DNA from 2 places in the Aeromonas sp. HMWF016 genome. Region 1 is predicted to be linked to the other one. Evidence: riboswitches for the same ligand, from Rfam matches in the RefSeq annotation. Region 1 holds a riboswitch; the other holds the start of a gene.
What was found. Region 1 has a riboswitch for thiamine pyrophosphate ahead of thiB (thiamine ABC transporter substrate binding subunit). Riboswitches for the same ligand answer to the same signal wherever they lie in the genome.
Positions count from the first base shown of each region.

Region 2: it holds a riboswitch for thiamine pyrophosphate, as region 1 does, so the genes downstream of both, thiC (phosphomethylpyrimidine synthase ThiC) here and thiB (thiamine ABC transporter substrate binding subunit) in region 1, are expected to answer to the same signal.

Region 1 is NZ_CAWNWX010000005.1:24,788-32,758, forward strand. Features, by position in the region: gene leuA (2-isopropylmalate synthase) at 1-1,273, shown strand, start outside; gene leuB (3-isopropylmalate dehydrogenase) at 1,270-2,355, shown strand; gene leuC (3-isopropylmalate dehydratase large subunit) at 2,389-3,786, shown strand; gene leuD (3-isopropylmalate dehydratase small subunit) at 3,799-4,398, shown strand; gene AACS24_RS00405 (hypothetical protein) at 4,517-5,443, shown strand; gene AACS24_RS00410 (PilZ domain-containing protein) at 5,428-5,718, opposite strand; TPP riboswitch at 5,808-5,898, shown strand; gene thiB (thiamine ABC transporter substrate binding subunit) at 5,946-6,926, shown strand; partial or broken gene thiP (thiamine/thiamine pyrophosphate ABC transporter permease) at 6,902-7,971, shown strand, end outside.
Region 2 is NZ_CAWNWX010000087.1:102,088-110,058, forward strand. Features, by position in the region: gene rimK (30S ribosomal protein S6--L-glutamate ligase) at 1-108, shown strand, start outside; gene AACS24_RS14220 (sensor histidine kinase) at 159-1,370, opposite strand; gene AACS24_RS14225 (response regulator transcription factor) at 1,367-2,035, opposite strand; gene AACS24_RS14230 (hypothetical protein) at 2,124-2,546, shown strand; gene AACS24_RS14235 (hypothetical protein) at 2,631-3,116, shown strand; gene AACS24_RS14240 (MerR family DNA-binding transcriptional regulator) at 3,173-3,277, shown strand; TPP riboswitch at 3,355-3,467, shown strand; gene thiC (phosphomethylpyrimidine synthase ThiC) at 3,748-5,739, shown strand; gene thiE (thiamine phosphate synthase) at 5,736-7,343, shown strand; gene AACS24_RS14255 (HesA/MoeB/ThiF family protein) at 7,333-7,971, shown strand, end outside.

The sequences.
Region 1 (7,971 bases):
CACCTTCATCTCCACCTCCTCCATCCATGTGGAGAGCAAGCTGAAAAAGAGCTTCGAGGATGTGCTGGAGATGGGCACCAGCGCCATCAAGCATGCGCTGCGCTACACCGACGATGTGGAGTTCTCCTGCGAGGATGCGGGCCGCACCCCCATCGATAACCTCTGCCGCATGGTGGAGGCCGCCATCAAGGCGGGCGCCCGCACTATCAATATTCCGGATACCGTGGGCTACACGGTGCCGACCGAATTCTCCGGCATCATCCATACCCTGTTCAACCGGGTGCCAAACATCGACAAGGCCATCATCTCAGTCCACTGCCACGACGACCTTGGCCTCTCGGTAGCCAACTCCATCGGCGCGGTGCAGATGGGGGCTCGCCAGATCGAGTGCACCATCAACGGCATCGGCGAGCGGGCGGGCAACTGCTCGCTGGAAGAGGTGGCGATGATCCTGAAGACCCGCGCCGATCTGCTCGGGGTGCACACCAACATCCGTCACAGCGAAATTCATCGCACCAGCACCCTCGTCAGCCAGCTCTGCAACATGCCGGTGCAGCCCAACAAGGCGATCGTCGGAGCCAACGCCTTCTCCCACAGCTCCGGCATCCATCAAGATGGCGTGCTCAAAGCGAAAAATACCTATGAAATCATCACCCCCGAGAGCATTGGCCTGACCCAGAACAACCTCAACATGACCTCCCGCTCCGGTCGCCACGTCATCAAACACCGGATGGAGTCCATGGGCTACGCCGAGAGCAGCTACGACCTCGACCATCTCTACGCCAAGTTCCTCACTCTGGCCGACAAGAAAGGTCAGGTGTTTGACTACGACCTCGAAGCGCTCGCCTTCTTCAGCCAGATCCACGAGGAGCCGGAGCACTTCAAGCTGGAGTACCTCGGCGTGCAGAGTGGCAGCTCGGTGATGGCGACCGCCTCGGTCAAGCTCAAGGTGGGTGGCGAGCTGGTCAGTGAGGCCGCCACCGGCAACGGCCCGGTGGATGCGGTCTACCAATGTATCAATCGCATCACCGGCTACGAGATCCGCATCGACAAATATGCCCTCAAGAGCAAGGGCGAAGGGGAAGATGCCCTCGGTCAGGTCGATATCGTCGCCGAATACAAAGGCCGCAAATTCCACGGCATGGGGCTGGCCACCGACATCATCGAATCCTCAGCCCATGCCCTGCTGCATGTGATCAACAGCATCTGGCGCGCCGATCAGGTGGCCGAGCAGATGGAACGCAATAACACAATCAAGACGGAGACAGTATGAGCAGTTATCGGATCGCAGTATTGCCGGGTGACGGCATTGGCCCGGAAGTGATGGCCGAGGCCGTCAAGGTGCTGGAGAAGGTGCAGGCCAAGTTCGGTTTCGCCCTCGAGTATGATCGCCATGACGTGGGCGGCATCGCCATCGACAACCATGGCACCCCGCTGCCGCAGAGCACCATCGCTGGTTGCGAAGCATCCGATGCCGTGCTGTTCGGTTCGGTCGGCGGCCCGAAATGGGAACATCTGCCACCCAACGAGCAACCGGAGCGCGGTGCCCTGCTGCCCCTGCGCGCTCACTTCAAACTGTTCTGCAACCTGCGCCCAGCCCGCATCTACACCGGTCTGGAGCAGTTCTCGCCCCTGCGCGCCGATATCTCCGATCGCGGTTTTGACATCGCCTGTGTGCGCGAGCTGACCGGTGGCATCTACTTCGGCCAGCCCAAAGGGCGCGAGGGAGAAGGAGCGAACGAGAAGGCGTTCGATACCGAGGTGTACCACCGCTTCGAAATCGAGCGCATCGCCAAGATCGCCTTCGAGTCGGCTCGTGTGCGCCGTGGCAAGGTCACCTCCATCGACAAGGCCAACGTACTCGCCTCCTCCATTCTGTGGCGCGAGGTGGTGACGCAAGTCGCCAAGGATTATCCCGACGTCGAACTGAACCATATGTACATCGACAACGCGACCATGCAGCTCATCAAGGATCCGTCCCAGTTCGACGTGCTGCTCTGCTCCAACCTGTTTGGTGACATCCTCTCCGACGAGTGCGCCATGATCACCGGCTCCATGGGGCTGCTCCCCTCTGCCAGCCTCAACGAATCAGGTTTCGGCTTGTTCGAACCGGCCGGCGGCTCGGCCCCGGATATCGCCGGCAAAGGGATAGCCAACCCCATCGCCCAGATCCTCTCCGCCGCCCTGATGCTGCGCTACAGCCTGGGTCAGGAAGCTGCCGCCCAGGCCATCGAGCAGGCCGTGGCCCAGACCCTGGCCGAAGGTTACTTCACCGCCGACCTGCATCAGGCCAGCGCCCGCCATCCGGTGCAGAGCACAACCACCATGGGCGACCAGATCGCCGCCCGGATCTGAGCTGAAGAACAGATAACAAGGAAGAGAGAAGCAATGGCCAAGACCCTCTATCAGAAAGTATTCGACGCCCATGTGGTACGAGAAGTGGAAGGCGAAACGCCCCTCATCTACATCGACCGCCATCTGGTACATGAAGTGACCAGCCCGCAGGCATTTGACGGCCTGCGCGCCATGAACCGCCAACTGCGCCGCCCGGATCTGACTTGGGCCACCATGGATCACAACGTCTCCACCACCACCAAGGACATCGCGGCCTCCGGCGAGATGGCCCGTATCCAGATGGAGACGCTGGCCGCCAACTGCAAAGAGTTCGGGGTTCGCCTCTACGATCTCAACCACAAATATCAGGGGATCGTCCATGTGATGAGCCCCGAGCTCGGCATCACCCTGCCCGGCACTACCATCGTCTGCGGCGACTCCCACACCGCCACCCACGGCGCCTTCGGCTCGCTGGCCTTCGGCATCGGCACTTCCGAAGTGGAACATGTGATGGCCACCCAGACCCTGAAACAGGGCCGCGCCAAGACCATGCGGATTTCGGTCAACGGCAAGCTGGCCGAGGGGATCAGCGCCAAGGACGTGGTGCTGGCCATTATCGGCAAGGTTGGCCACGCCGGTGGTACTGGCTACGTGGTGGAGTTCGCTGGCGAAGCCATCGAAGGGCTCACCATGGAAGGGCGGATGACGGTGTGCAACATGGCCATCGAACTGGGCGCCAAGGCGGGAATGATCGCCCCCGACCAGACCACCATCGACTACATCCGTGGCAAGGAGTTTGCCCCCAAGGGCGAGGCGCTGGAGCGGGCCATCGCCTACTGGCAGAGCCTCAAGAGCGACGACGATGCCAAGTTTGATGCAGAAGTGGTGCTGGATGCCGTCGACATCGCCCCGCAGGTCACCTGGGGCACCAACCCGGGTCAGGTTATTGCCGTGGGTGACCCCATTCCGGCGCCAGAGTCGTTTGCTGATCTGATGGAGCAGCAGTCCGCCCGCAAGGCACTCGCCTACATGGATTTGCAACCGGGCCAGAAGCTCTCCGATGTCGCCATCGACAAGGTATTTATCGGTTCCTGCACCAACAGCCGCATCGAGGATCTGCGCGCCGCAGCCGCCATCGCCCGCGGTCGCAAGGTCGCCGCTGGCGTGCAGGCGCTGGTGGTGCCGGGCTCCGAGCAGGTGAAGGCACAGGCCGAAGCCGAGGGGCTCGACAAGATCTTCATCGAGGCCGGTTTTGAGTGGCGCCTGCCCGGCTGCTCCATGTGTCTGGCCATGAACAACGACCGGCTGCAACCGGGAGAGCGCTGCGCCTCCACCAGTAACCGCAACTTCGAAGGGCGTCAGGGCCGTGCTGGCCGCACTCATCTGGTGAGCCCGGCCATGGCCGCCGCCGCCGCCGTCACCGGCCACTTCGCCGACATTCGCGCACTGTAAGAGGAAACAGCGATGACAGGATTCAAACAGCATAAAGGGATCGTCGTCCCCCTCGACAGCGCCAACGTCGACACCGACGCCATCATTCCCAAGCAGTTTTTGCAGAAGGTCAACCGTATCGGTTTTGGCAAGCACCTGTTCCACGACTGGCGCTTCCTCGACGATGCCGGCCAGCAGCCCAACCCCGAGTTTGTGCTCAACCAGCCGCAATTCGCCGGTGCCAGTATCCTGCTGGCCCGCGAGAACTTCGGCTGCGGGTCGAGTCGCGAGCACGCCCCCTGGGCGCTGGCCGACTACGGCTTCAAGACCATCATAGCCCCGAGCTTTGCCGACATCTTCTACGGCAACGCCATCAACAATGGCATGGTACCGGTGCGCCTGAAAGAGGAGGAGGTCGAGGCCCTGTTCCAACTGGTTGCCAGCCAGCCGGGCATCGAGCTCGAAGTGGATCTGGAGGCCAATCAGGTGCGCGCCGGTGAGCTCAGCTTCGGTTTCGAGATCGACGAGTTCCGCCGTTACTGCCTGCTCAACGGACTGGATGCCATCGGCCTGACCCTGCAGCACGAGGCTGCCATCAGCGCTTTTGAAGCGAAGCAGCCGAGCTGGATTTAACGCGCCAGTTGCAAAAAAACGAGTAGAATCAACAGGGAGCTTCGGCTCCCTCTTTTGTTTCCGGTAATGCACTTCACCAAACAGGCCAGGGATGCGGCCTCAAGACAGGATAAGGACGATGAAGAGAACGACGGCGATACTTTTGTTCTGCACTTTGCTGGCGCTGCCGGTTGCAGCCGCCCAGACCTACTTCACCAACAGCCTCGGCCAGATCAACGTCGGCTGGCAAGATAGCGCAGGCAAACCCCGCCAGCTCACCTATCGGCTGGAGCAAGGCAAGCTTCCCCCCCTTATCGCCTATCGTCCGGCACGGATGGAGGAGGAGGTACTGCAAACCCTGCTGCGCGGGGTACGCGAGAACTACCCCGAGGTGCAGTTCACCCTCTCCCGCCCCTCCCTCGAACTGCATCTGAAAAGTCACAATCAGGATAAAGCCAAAGAGGCCATGGCCTGGCTGGAAGCGCAACGGGGCAAAGAGGAGCAGGCGTGGCTGACCAAACACTACTTCCAGTACTTCACGCCACCGGATGGCCAGCTGGCGGTGAAGCAGGACCATGTTCGCATTGCGTTGGAGAGCCGCAGCACGGTGGCGCCGCTGGCTGAGCAGTTGAAACAGCAGGGGGGCAGCGAGCCGGAAGCGCGCCAGAAAACCGTGGCCGAGATGCTCGCCTTTATCCAGAGCATCCCCTACCAGCAGCTGGACAGTCTGAACGGACGGCAGGGCAAGGGGTTTCTCACTCCCCGTCAGGTGCTGGAACAGAACCGCGGCGATTGCGACAGCAAGGTGACCCTGATGGCCGCCCTGCTGGCCCAGCTCTTTCCCGAATTGAAACAGGCCATGGTCTTTATCCCGGGCCACGCGATGCTGGCGGTCGACCTGCCTGCCAAACCGGGTGATGCCACCATCAGCTGGCAGGGACAATCCTATCTGCTGCTCGAACCTACCGGCCCTGCCGCATTACCGGCTGGCCAAATAGCATCGACCAGCAAAACGCTGGTCGATGGCAAGCAGTTGAGTGTACAACCGGTTCAGCCCAAAGGCTGAAACTCTACCGCCAGCAGCAATCCGGTCTCCTCCTCCAACACCCGAATGATCCGGGCATGGGCTTCGAAAGGTGGAAGCAGGTTGTTGTTGGTTGCGAGGCTGATCCGGATCGGCTGGGTTGTATCAAGCTGGTGTTCCGCCACCGAGATCCCCATGCCGTTGGCACTGAGATCCCGACAGATGCCCTCCAGTACCTGATGCTGCTGATAGACGGTAACCGGAGCATTGATGACCATACGTGCAAAGGCACGTCTTTCCTTGGTACTGGTAAGCACGCGAAGATCCTCTGTTGAGTGGGAATCATCTCATGGGCAGCGCACAATTGTGCTGGTCTACCCAAAAGAACGTTAATACAATGCGGTGCGTTTCTCAAACGGGGTGCGGTTTACCGCTGAGATTATACCCGTGAACCTGATCCAGATAATGCTGGCGGAGGAATTTGAGGCACGGCGCTCATTTTTTGCGCCCTCATCCGCTGGCACCTCATAATGGAGTGCCCTTGATGAAAACCCTGCTGCTGGTCGCCACCAGCCTGCTCTCGGCTCAGGCTTTCGCCGCCGACACCCTCACCGTCTACACCTACAGCTCCTTCACTGCCGACTGGGGGCCCGGTCCCAAGATCAAGCAAGCCTTCGAGAAGGAGTGCGGCTGTACCCTCAATCTGGTTCCCCTCGAAGATGGCGTCGCCATCCTCAACCGGCTGCGACTGGAGGGCAACCACAGCAAGGCCGACCTGGTGCTGGGGCTGGATGATGCACTCATCAGTGAAGCCAAGCAGAGCGGCCTGTTCGCCCCCCATCCCGCCAAGCTGGATGGCATCAAGGTGCCGGGTGGCTGGCAGGATGACACCTTTGTCCCCTACGACTACGGCTACTTCGCCTTCGTCTACGACAAGGAGAAGCTCAAACAGCCGCCCAAGAGCCTGAAAGAGCTGGTGGAACGCCCTGATCTCAAGGTGATCTATCAGGACCCCCGTACCTCTACCCCGGGACAGGGGCTGATGCTGTGGATGAAGTCTGTCTATGGTGACAAGGCTCCTGAAGCCTGGGCCAAGCTGGCCAAGAAGACGGTCACCGTCACCAAGGGGTGGTCCGAGGCCTATGGCATGTTCCTCGATGGCGAGGCGGACATGGTGCTCTCCTACACAACCTCCCCCGCTTACCACCTGATTGCCGAGAACAAGCCTCAGTATCAGGCTGCCGCCTTCGAGGAGGGTCACTACCGTCAGGTGGAAGTGGCCGCCAAGCTGAAGAGCGCCAAACAGGAGAAGCTGGCTGACCAGTTCCTGCAATTTATGGTGAGCCCCGCCTTCCAGAGCGAGATCCCGACCGGCAACTGGATGTATCCGGTGATCGACACGCCACTGCCCAAGGGCTTCGAGCAGATGATCACCGTAGCCAAGCCGCTCGCCTTCAGTGCCGATGAGGTGGCCGCCAATCGCAAAGGGTGGATCCGCGAATGGCTGCAAGCCGTCGCCCAGTGAGCCAGCTCGCTCTGAAGCAACAGGATCGCCCCCTCTGGTGGCTGCCGGGCAGTGCAGCCACCCTGCTGATCCTGCTGTTGTCTCTCGGGCCGCTGGCGGCCCTGCTGTGGCAGGCCGGTTCACTGGCGCCGCGCACTTTGCTGGCAGACCCCTATCTGCGCCATGTGCTGGGCTTCAGCCTCTGGCAGGCGCTGCTCTCCACCCTGCTGAGCCTGGGGCTCGCCATTCCGGTGGCCCGCGCGCTGGCTCGGCGCCGCTTCATTGGCCGAACCCTGCTGATCAAGCTGTTCGGTCTCTCGCTGGTACTGCCGGTCATCATCGCCATCTTCGGCATCGTGGCGGTTCATGGCAAACAGGGGTGGCTACCGCAACTGCTGCGCAGCTTGGGGCTGGATCCCGGCAACTATCTCTACGGCCTGTTCGGCATTCTGCTGGCCCATGTCTTCTTCAACATGCCGCTGGCGGCACGTCTCATCCTGCAGAGCATCGAGAGTATCCCCGAATCGAGCTGGCGCCTCGCCAGCCAGCTCGGCATGCGCTCATCCCATATCTTCCGGCTGCTGGAGTGGCCGCTCATTCGCGGCATATTGCCCGGGCTGGCCAGCCTCATCTTTATGCTCTGCTTCACCAGCTTCACTACCGTGCTGGCGCTGGGCGGTGGCCCCAAATCGACCACCCTGGAGGTGGCTGTCTATCAGGCGCTGCGCTTTGACTTCGATCTCGCCACCGCTGGCGGATTGGCGCTGGTGCAGCTCATCCTGACCGCCACCCTGCTGCTCCTGCAGCACAAGCTGCAAACTACGCCAGCCAGTCGGGTGACACCCCGTCGTCCCTGTCTGCGGCCGGATCGCCATCAGCCGGGCACGGCTGTGGTGGATCTCTTCTCGCTCTGCATCGGTCTCGCCATCTTTCTGCCGCCGCTGCTGGCCATCGTCGTCGCCGGCCTCCACCCCGGCCTGCTGACTGCGCTCACTTCCGCCAAGCTGTGGCAGGCGAGCGGTCAGTCGCTGTTGATTGCATTGGCAGCCGGTGCCTTGGCCACCCT
Region 2 (7,971 bases), on a different contig from region 1:
TCTCCCGGTCTGCAGGGAGTTGAGGCGGCCTCCGGCAAGGATGTGGCGGGCAAAATCATCGAGTTCCTCGAGCTCAAGGGCGGGCGCAAGCACAAGCCGGTGGAGTGATCCCGGATTTGTACCAGCCAAAAAACAGGGCGCCTTCGGGCGCCCTGTTTTTATTCCGCCATCACCAGTCTGGCGCTGAAGATATTGGCCTCCAGCCGGGTCTCGATCTGCCAGCCCAGCTTTTCGCAGATGCGCTGGATGATGGTGAGGCCACAGCCGTAACCGAGGATCTGATCCGGCGCTGCCGCCGTCGGGTTGCTGATGGTGAGCACCGGGCCGCACAGTTCGATGTCGATATGGCCCTCGGCGTAGCTCAGGGCATTTTTCAGCAGGTTGCCAAGGGCGATGGCGAGCAGGGATAGGGGGGAATCGACCTCACTCGCCTCATCCAGCACCAGACGGATATCGAGCGCTTCTCGCTGCAGCAGCGGGGCGAGCCGGGCCAGCTCCTGGCGGATCAGCGGTGCCACCAGCTGCTTCGGCCGCTCGACCTCCTCCTTGCGGCCCAGCAGCAGAAAGGTCTCGGTGAGCAGCGCCATCTCGTCGGCGGCGGCCCGGATGCGGGTGACGGCGCGCTCGGCGGGGGCGGGCAGATCGCTCACCTTGCCGAGCAGGGCGGCCGAGCCCTGGATCACCATGTTGGGGGTGCGCAGTTCATGGCTGGCAAAGCGGCTGAACTCCTGCTCGCGGGCAAAGACGGCGCTCACCTCCTGCTTGCCGGTCAGCAGTGCCAGCTCGATATCCCTGAGCTCCTGCCAGGGGGCATCGGGGATGAAGTCCGCCTGATCCGGTGTGAGGTGGGCGACCCTGTGTTGCAGCCGCTGCAGCGGCCCCGTGATATGGCGTACCAGCCAGATACCGAAGCCGAGGCAGCCCAGCAGCAGCGCCAGCCCGATCAGCCGGGTGGCCAGATGCAGCTTGTCCTCGTAGGGGTCGAGGTAGTCATCGGCATCGTCGTTGAAGACCAGATAGAGCATCCCTTTTCCGGAGGGGTGGCGTGCCACCAGAAAGTGTTTGTCCTCCTTCCCCAGCTGATGCTCGAAAAAGCCGGGGGTCTGGTAGGGGCGCAGCCACTTGGGCAGGCGGCCCGCCTCGGTCCAGTAGCTGGAGAACTGGCGCGGGCTGGGCGCCGCCGCCGCGGCACCGAGGCGCAGCCAGTCATCGCTGTAGCGGGTCACTTCCGCCTCCAGCCAGTGGCGCAGGCTGAGCTCCTCCATCTTGTCCTCGGCCACCATCATCAGGCCGGAGAGCAGTACCAGCAGCACCACGCCGGCTCCGCCGAGCGCCATGATGAGCCGGTGGCGCAGGCTCGGCAGGCTCATGGGGTCACCAGTCGATAGCCCTGACCGTGCAGGGTTTCCAGCATGGGGGTGGGGAAGGGTTTGTCGAGGGTGTTGCGCAGGGCGTAGATGTGGCTGCGCAGGGCGTCGGAGTCGGGCTCCTCCTCTCCCCAGACGGTGTCGAGCACCTCCTGTCGAGTGACGATGGCCGGTGCGCGGCGGGCCAGCAGCGCGAGGATCTGGAACGGGATCTTGCCGAGCTTGAGGGGAACGCCGGCACGGGTCGCCTGCCCGCTGGCGGCATCGACGGTCAGCTCGCCAAAGGTGATGGCGCCGATGTCACCGCGGGGGCCGCGCAGGCTGAGGGCTTGCAGTCGCACCTCCAGCTCCTCCATGGCGAAGGGCTTGACCAGATAGTCGTCGCCACCGGCCTTGAAGCCTGCCAGCTTGTCTTCCAGACTGTCGCGGGCGGTGAGAAAGAGCACCGGGGTCGAGATCCCCTCTTCACGCAGGCGGGCGACCGTGCTGAGCCCGTCGAGACGGGGCATCATCACATCCATGATGATGACGTCGAAGCGCTGTTCGGCCAGCAGTTGCAGCGCTGCCTGACCGTGATAGGCACAGTCCAGCCGGTGGCCGGCCAGCTCCAGATAATCCATGATGGTTTCTGCCACCTGAGGATTGTCTTCCACTACCAAAATCTTCATGCTTTGTACTCCTGGTTGGCGAGCAGCTTCACGCTCTTTTCACACCGGATACATCATCCTGTCGCCAGTGTAACCCCGAGGATCCACGATGAAGAAGTCTCTCTGTGCTCTCCTGCTGCTGATCTTGCTGCCGCTCGGATCTGCGCAGGCTGCCGAATTCAAACTGACCGGCCGCACCACCTGGCAGCTTGGCCAGCTGATGGTGAACGGTCTGCCGTTCGTGATCGACGACCAGACCCGCTTCAAGGATTGGCTCAACGAAGATGATCTCGGCGGCACCTGGGTTGAGATGAAGGGGGTGGTGGAGAACGGCGTGCGCTATGTGCGCAAGGTCGAAGCGCTCGAGGAAGATGACAAGGACGAGATGGATCTGGAAGGGCCGGTCGAGGGAGGGCGGATCTGGGGCTACACCACCTCGGACAAGAGTCTGGCCCCCTTCGAAGGGCGCTGGCTCGAACTTGAGTGCAAGTTTGACGGCATGCGCCTGAGTCGCTGCCACGAGGACAAGTAACCCGGTCGCTGCTGCAGATTCGCAATGTTTCTGAATGAAGCCCATGCTTATCCGGCATGGGCTTTTTGTTCAGGGACGAACGACATGGAACAGAGAACAAAGTGGTGTGCGTGGCTGTGCGGTTTGCCGCTCTGTGCCGCGCAGGCGGTGGCCGACGAACTGTGGCTGATGGAGCTGGAACACGATGACGGCATCCATCTGCAATTTCAGGGCGCTGAGGTGGAGCAGGGCAGTGCCGCCGTCTGGCGGCAGGGGGAGATTTGGCAGCAGCCACTCAAACCCGGCGACCAGCTCGCCCTGCTGGTGGCCGATGGCGTTGCCACCCGGATCGAGCTGCTGGCCGCCAGAGCACCGCTGGCCAATCAGCCCTGGCAGCGGGCGCAAGATCGCCTGCAATCCGTTGATGAACGGCAACTCACACTGGCTGCTCTGGGTACTGTGCCACTCAACCCGCAGGTGCGCTGGGTCAACGGCTCAGCCGCCGATCTGCACGCCGGGAGCGAGCTGGTGCTGACCCGCGACGAACAGGGTCACTTAAGCGAAATTCTGGTGGTCAATCCGGAGGAGTAGTTGACCCGTCTACGATAGGCGGGTTTATCCTCTGCCCGCTGGATGAAGGAACCCCTATGTTGACGATTACCCGGCTGGCCAGAGAACTGGGCCTGAGCCGCACCACCCTGCTCTATTACGAACGTCTCGGTCTGCTGCTTCCCGCCCTGCGCGGGGAGTAACCCGGTCCGACCACAGCGCCAGCCGTTGCCCCATATTGTTAACGGCTTGTGCTTTAGATTTTCCCCCTTATACTGGCGCCATCTTGTCGGAGTGCTGACCGTCGAACGACGCGAAGCTGAGACCGTTAATTCGGGATCCGTGGAACCTGATCAGGTTAAAACCTGCGAAGGGAACAAGGGTAACTTGCGGGTTACCGCGCCGGAGGAGGAACAAGCCTCTTCCGCTCATCGAAGGGATCGCCCTTGATGGGTCAGGGCGCACAGGAGGGAGTCTGTCCCGTCCGGTTGTCCAGCACGTGGGGCGCCTTGCCTACCGCGTGCAGAGAGCGGGAAGCGGCAGCACAGCAGCGCGGAGATCCATCCCGCGCCCACTCCCTCCTGATATAAACACCCCGCCGCAAGTTCATCTTCTCCTCGAACTCCAGACAAGCAAACACCCATAACTTCAACCAGTTAATGTGAGTTTTGCTATGTCTACTTCTCTATCTGATACCGCCAAATCCAGCCGCCGCGAGCAGCGCTCCAGCGCTCAGGCCTTTATCGACAGCCTCAAGGGGATGGCTCACCCCAACTCCCGCCGCATCTTTATCGAAGGCTCTCGCGCCGATATTCGTGTCCCGCTGCGGGAAATCCAGCTGGCCGACACCTTCGTTGGTGGCACCAAGGAAGATCCCCGGTTCGAGCCCAACGAGCCGATCCCGGTCTATGACACCTCGGGCCGTTACGGGGAGGAGGGGGTCGCCATCGACGTGCGCCGCGGCCTGCCGCGCCTGCGGGAGAACTGGGTGCTGGAGCGCGATGATACCGACGCCCTGCCGGGGCTCAGCTCCACCTTCACTCAGGAGCGTCTGGCCGATGAGGGGCTGGATCACCTGCGCTTCGAGCACTTGCCAAAGCCGCGCCGCGCCAAGCCGGGCCGCCGGGTCACCCAGCTCCACTACGCCCGCGCCGGTATCGTCACTCCCGAGATGGAATTTATCGCCATTCGCGAGAACATGGGGCGTGAGAGGGTGCGCTCAGAGCTGTTGCGCACCCAGCATCCGGGCCGCGATTTCGGTGCCCGTTTACCCCAGAACATCACCCCCGAATTCGTGCGCGACGAGGTGGCGGCCGGCCGCGCCATCATCCCCAGCAACATCAACCACCCGGAAGCGGAGCCGATGATCATCGGCCGCAATTTTCTGGTGAAGATCAACGCCAACATCGGCAACTCGGCGGTCACCTCCAGCATCGAAGAGGAGGTGGAGAAGCTGGTCTGGTCGACCCGCTGGGGTGCCGACACCGTGATGGATCTCTCCACTGGCCGCTACATCCACGAGACCCGCGAGTGGATCCTGCGCAACAGCCCGGTGCCCATCGGTACCGTGCCCATCTATCAGGCGCTGGAGAAGACCAACGGCATCGCCGAAGACCTCACCTGGGAGCTGTTCCGTGACACCCTGCTGGAGCAGGCCGAGCAGGGGGTGGACTACTTCACCATCCATGCCGGCGTCCTGCTGCGCTTCGTGCCGATGACCGCCAAGCGCCTCACCGGCATCGTGTCGCGCGGTGGCAGCATCATGGCCAAGTGGTGCCTCTCCCATCACAAGGAGAACTTCCTCTACCAGCACTTCCGCGAAATCTGCGAGATCTGCGCCGCCTATGACGTGGCGTTGTCGCTGGGCGATGGTCTGCGTCCGGGCTCCGTCTATGACGCCAACGACGAGGCCCAGTTTGCCGAGCTGCGCACTCTGGGCGAGCTGACCCAAATTGCCTGGGAGTACGACGTGCAGGTGATGATCGAGGGCCCCGGCCACGTGCCCATGCACATGATCGAGCGCAACATGACCGAGCAGCTGGAGCACTGCCACGAGGCACCGTTCTATACGCTGGGCCCGCTCACCACCGACATCGCGCCGGGTTACGATCACTTCACCTCCGGCATCGGCGCCGCGCTCATCGGCTGGTATGGCTGCGCCATGCTCTGCTACGTCACCCCCAAGGAGCATCTGGGGCTGCCCAACAAGGAGGATGTGAAGCAGGGGCTTATCACCTACAAGATCGCCGCTCACGCCGCCGATCTGGCCAAGGGGCACCCGGGCGCCCAGATCCGTGACAACGCCATGTCCAAGGCGCGCTTCGAGTTTCGCTGGGAGGATCAGTTCAATCTGGCGCTGGATCCCGACACCGCTCGCGCCTACCACGACGAAACCCTGCCGCAGGAGTCCGGCAAGGTGGCTCACTTCTGCTCCATGTGCGGGCCCAAGTTCTGCTCCATGAAGATCACTCAGGACGTGCGTGACTACGCAGCAAAGCTGGAGGCCGTTGAGATCAAGCTGGTCGGCATGGATGGCCAGCAGGAGCAGGTAGTGGCTCAGGTGGAGAGCGGCATGGCCCGCATGGCTGAAACCTTCAAGGAGACCGGCGGCGAGATCTACCATCAGGCGGCGGCGCTGAAACAGGCCGCAGGGGAGGAGGCGTGAGCAGCGAGCGCGGGGCTGTCAGCCCCGCCGATCTGCTGCCTGTGACGGACTCCCGCCCAGTAGTCTGGACGATAGCGGGTTCAGATTCCGGCGGCGGCGCTGGCATTCAGGCCGATCTGCACACATTGCACGACCTTGGCGTGCACGGCTGCTCGGTTATCTCCGCCATTACCGCCCAGAACTCGGTGGCGGTGAAGATGGTCGACCCCGTGTTGATGCAGACTTTCACCGCCCAGATCGACGCCCTCGGCGTCGATCTGCCGCCCGCCGCCATCAAGATTGGTCTGCTGCCGACCCGGCTCCACGTCGAGGTGCTGGCCCGCCGGCTGGCAGCCATCGAGGCTCCCTTCGTGGTCTACGACCCGGTGGCTATCGCCAGCACCGGCACCCCGATGGCGGAGCCCAATATGCTGGAGGCGGTGCGCGAGCAGCTGTTGCCACGTCTGTCGCTCATCACCCCCAACGGCCCCGAACTGGAAGCCCTGACCGGCATTCCCGCGACCAGCCCTGTGCTGGTGCGCTTCGCCGCCCAGCGGCTGCGCGAACTCGGCGCCCGTGCCGTGCTGGTCAAGGGGGGCCATCTGGGCTGGAGCGGCAAGCTCTGCCTCGACTACTACCAGGATGAGACCCGCGAATTCTGGCTGGCGGCGCCTCGCCTGAATACCCGCCACGGTCACGGCACCGGTTGCTGCTACGCCAGCGCCATCGCCGCCGTGGTGGCGCAGGATTATCCGGTGGAGGACGCCATCACCCTCGCTCGTGCTTACCTGCAACAGGGGCTGGCGGCGGCGCAGGGAGTGGGGGCTGGTCCGGGCCCCATCGCCCATCTCGGCTGGCCCGCCGATCTTGCCAACTTCCCCCGTGCCGTGCTGGCGGGATCAACCCTAGATCGCCGTTTCGGGCTTTATGAGACAAGCAGCGCCCGCCTGCCGCAGGGCCCCTTTGCGCCGACCGAACACAACCTCGGTCTCTATCCGGTGGTCGATTCGGTCAAGTGGCTGCGCCGCCTGCTCGGGCTGGGGGTCAAGACCATCCAGCTGCGGATCAAGAATCTGCCTGCCGCTCAGGTGGCACCGGCCATTCGCGATGCGGTAGCGCTCGGTCGCCGTCATGGGGCGCGGCTCTTTATCAACGACTACTGGCAGCAGGCCATCGAGGCGGGGGCCTGGGGCGTCCATCTGGGTCAGGAGGATATGGAGACGGCCGATCTCGCCGCCATTCAGGCGGCCGGGCTGCGCCTTGGCATCTCCACCCACGGCTACTTCGAGTTGATGCGGGCCCGCGAGCTGGCCCCCTCCTATATCGCGCTGGGCCATATCTTCCCGACCAATACCAAGGCGATGCCTTCGCGCCCGCAGGGGCTGGTGCGGCTGCACCGCTACCGCGCCCTGATGGCGGAGTGGCCGACGGTGGCCATCGGCGGCATCAGCGAGGAGCGGGTGGCGACGGTCAAGGGGAGCGGAGTCGGCAGCATCGCGCTGGTCTCGGCCATCACTGCCAGTGATGACTGGCAGGGGGCGACCGAACGGCTGCTGGCTGCCGTGGGGGCAGGGGATGAGCCACGATCGGCTTCTGCCATAAGGGAGGTGGAACATGCACTCTGATGAGGCGTCTCTTAGTGACAAAGAGTATCTGAGATACGGCCGCCAGCTGATGCTGGCGGAAGTGGGGGAGGCCGGTCAGGCACGGCTCAAGGATAAATCCGTGCTGATCGTGGGTTTGGGCGGGCTTGGCTCGCCGCTCGCCCTCTATCTGGCCGGGGTCGGGGTCGGCACCTTGTGGCTGGCCGATGGCGATACGGTCGATTCCAGCAATCTGCCGCGCCAGATCCTGTTCGACTCCAAGGCAATCAACCACTCCAAGGCGGAGCTGGCCCGCGAGCGCTTGGCCGCCCACAACCCGCTGGTGGAGCTGATTGCCATCAACCAGCGGCTTGATGCCGCCAGCCTGCCGGAGTTTGTGGCCGAGGTAGATCTGGTGATCGACTGCTGCGACAACCTCGCCACCCGCCAGGCCATCAACGCCGCCTGCGTGGCTCAGGACAAGCCCTGGATTTCCGCCGCCGCAGTGGGTTGGCAGGGGCAGCTGATGGCGCGCACCAGCCCGGAGCACGCCTGTTATGCCTGCCTCTATCCGCTGGATACCCAAATCGCCGAGCGCTGTGAGACCAGCGGCGTCACCGGCCCATTGGTCGGAGTGATGGGCTCTTTGCAGGCGCTGGAGGCACTGAAG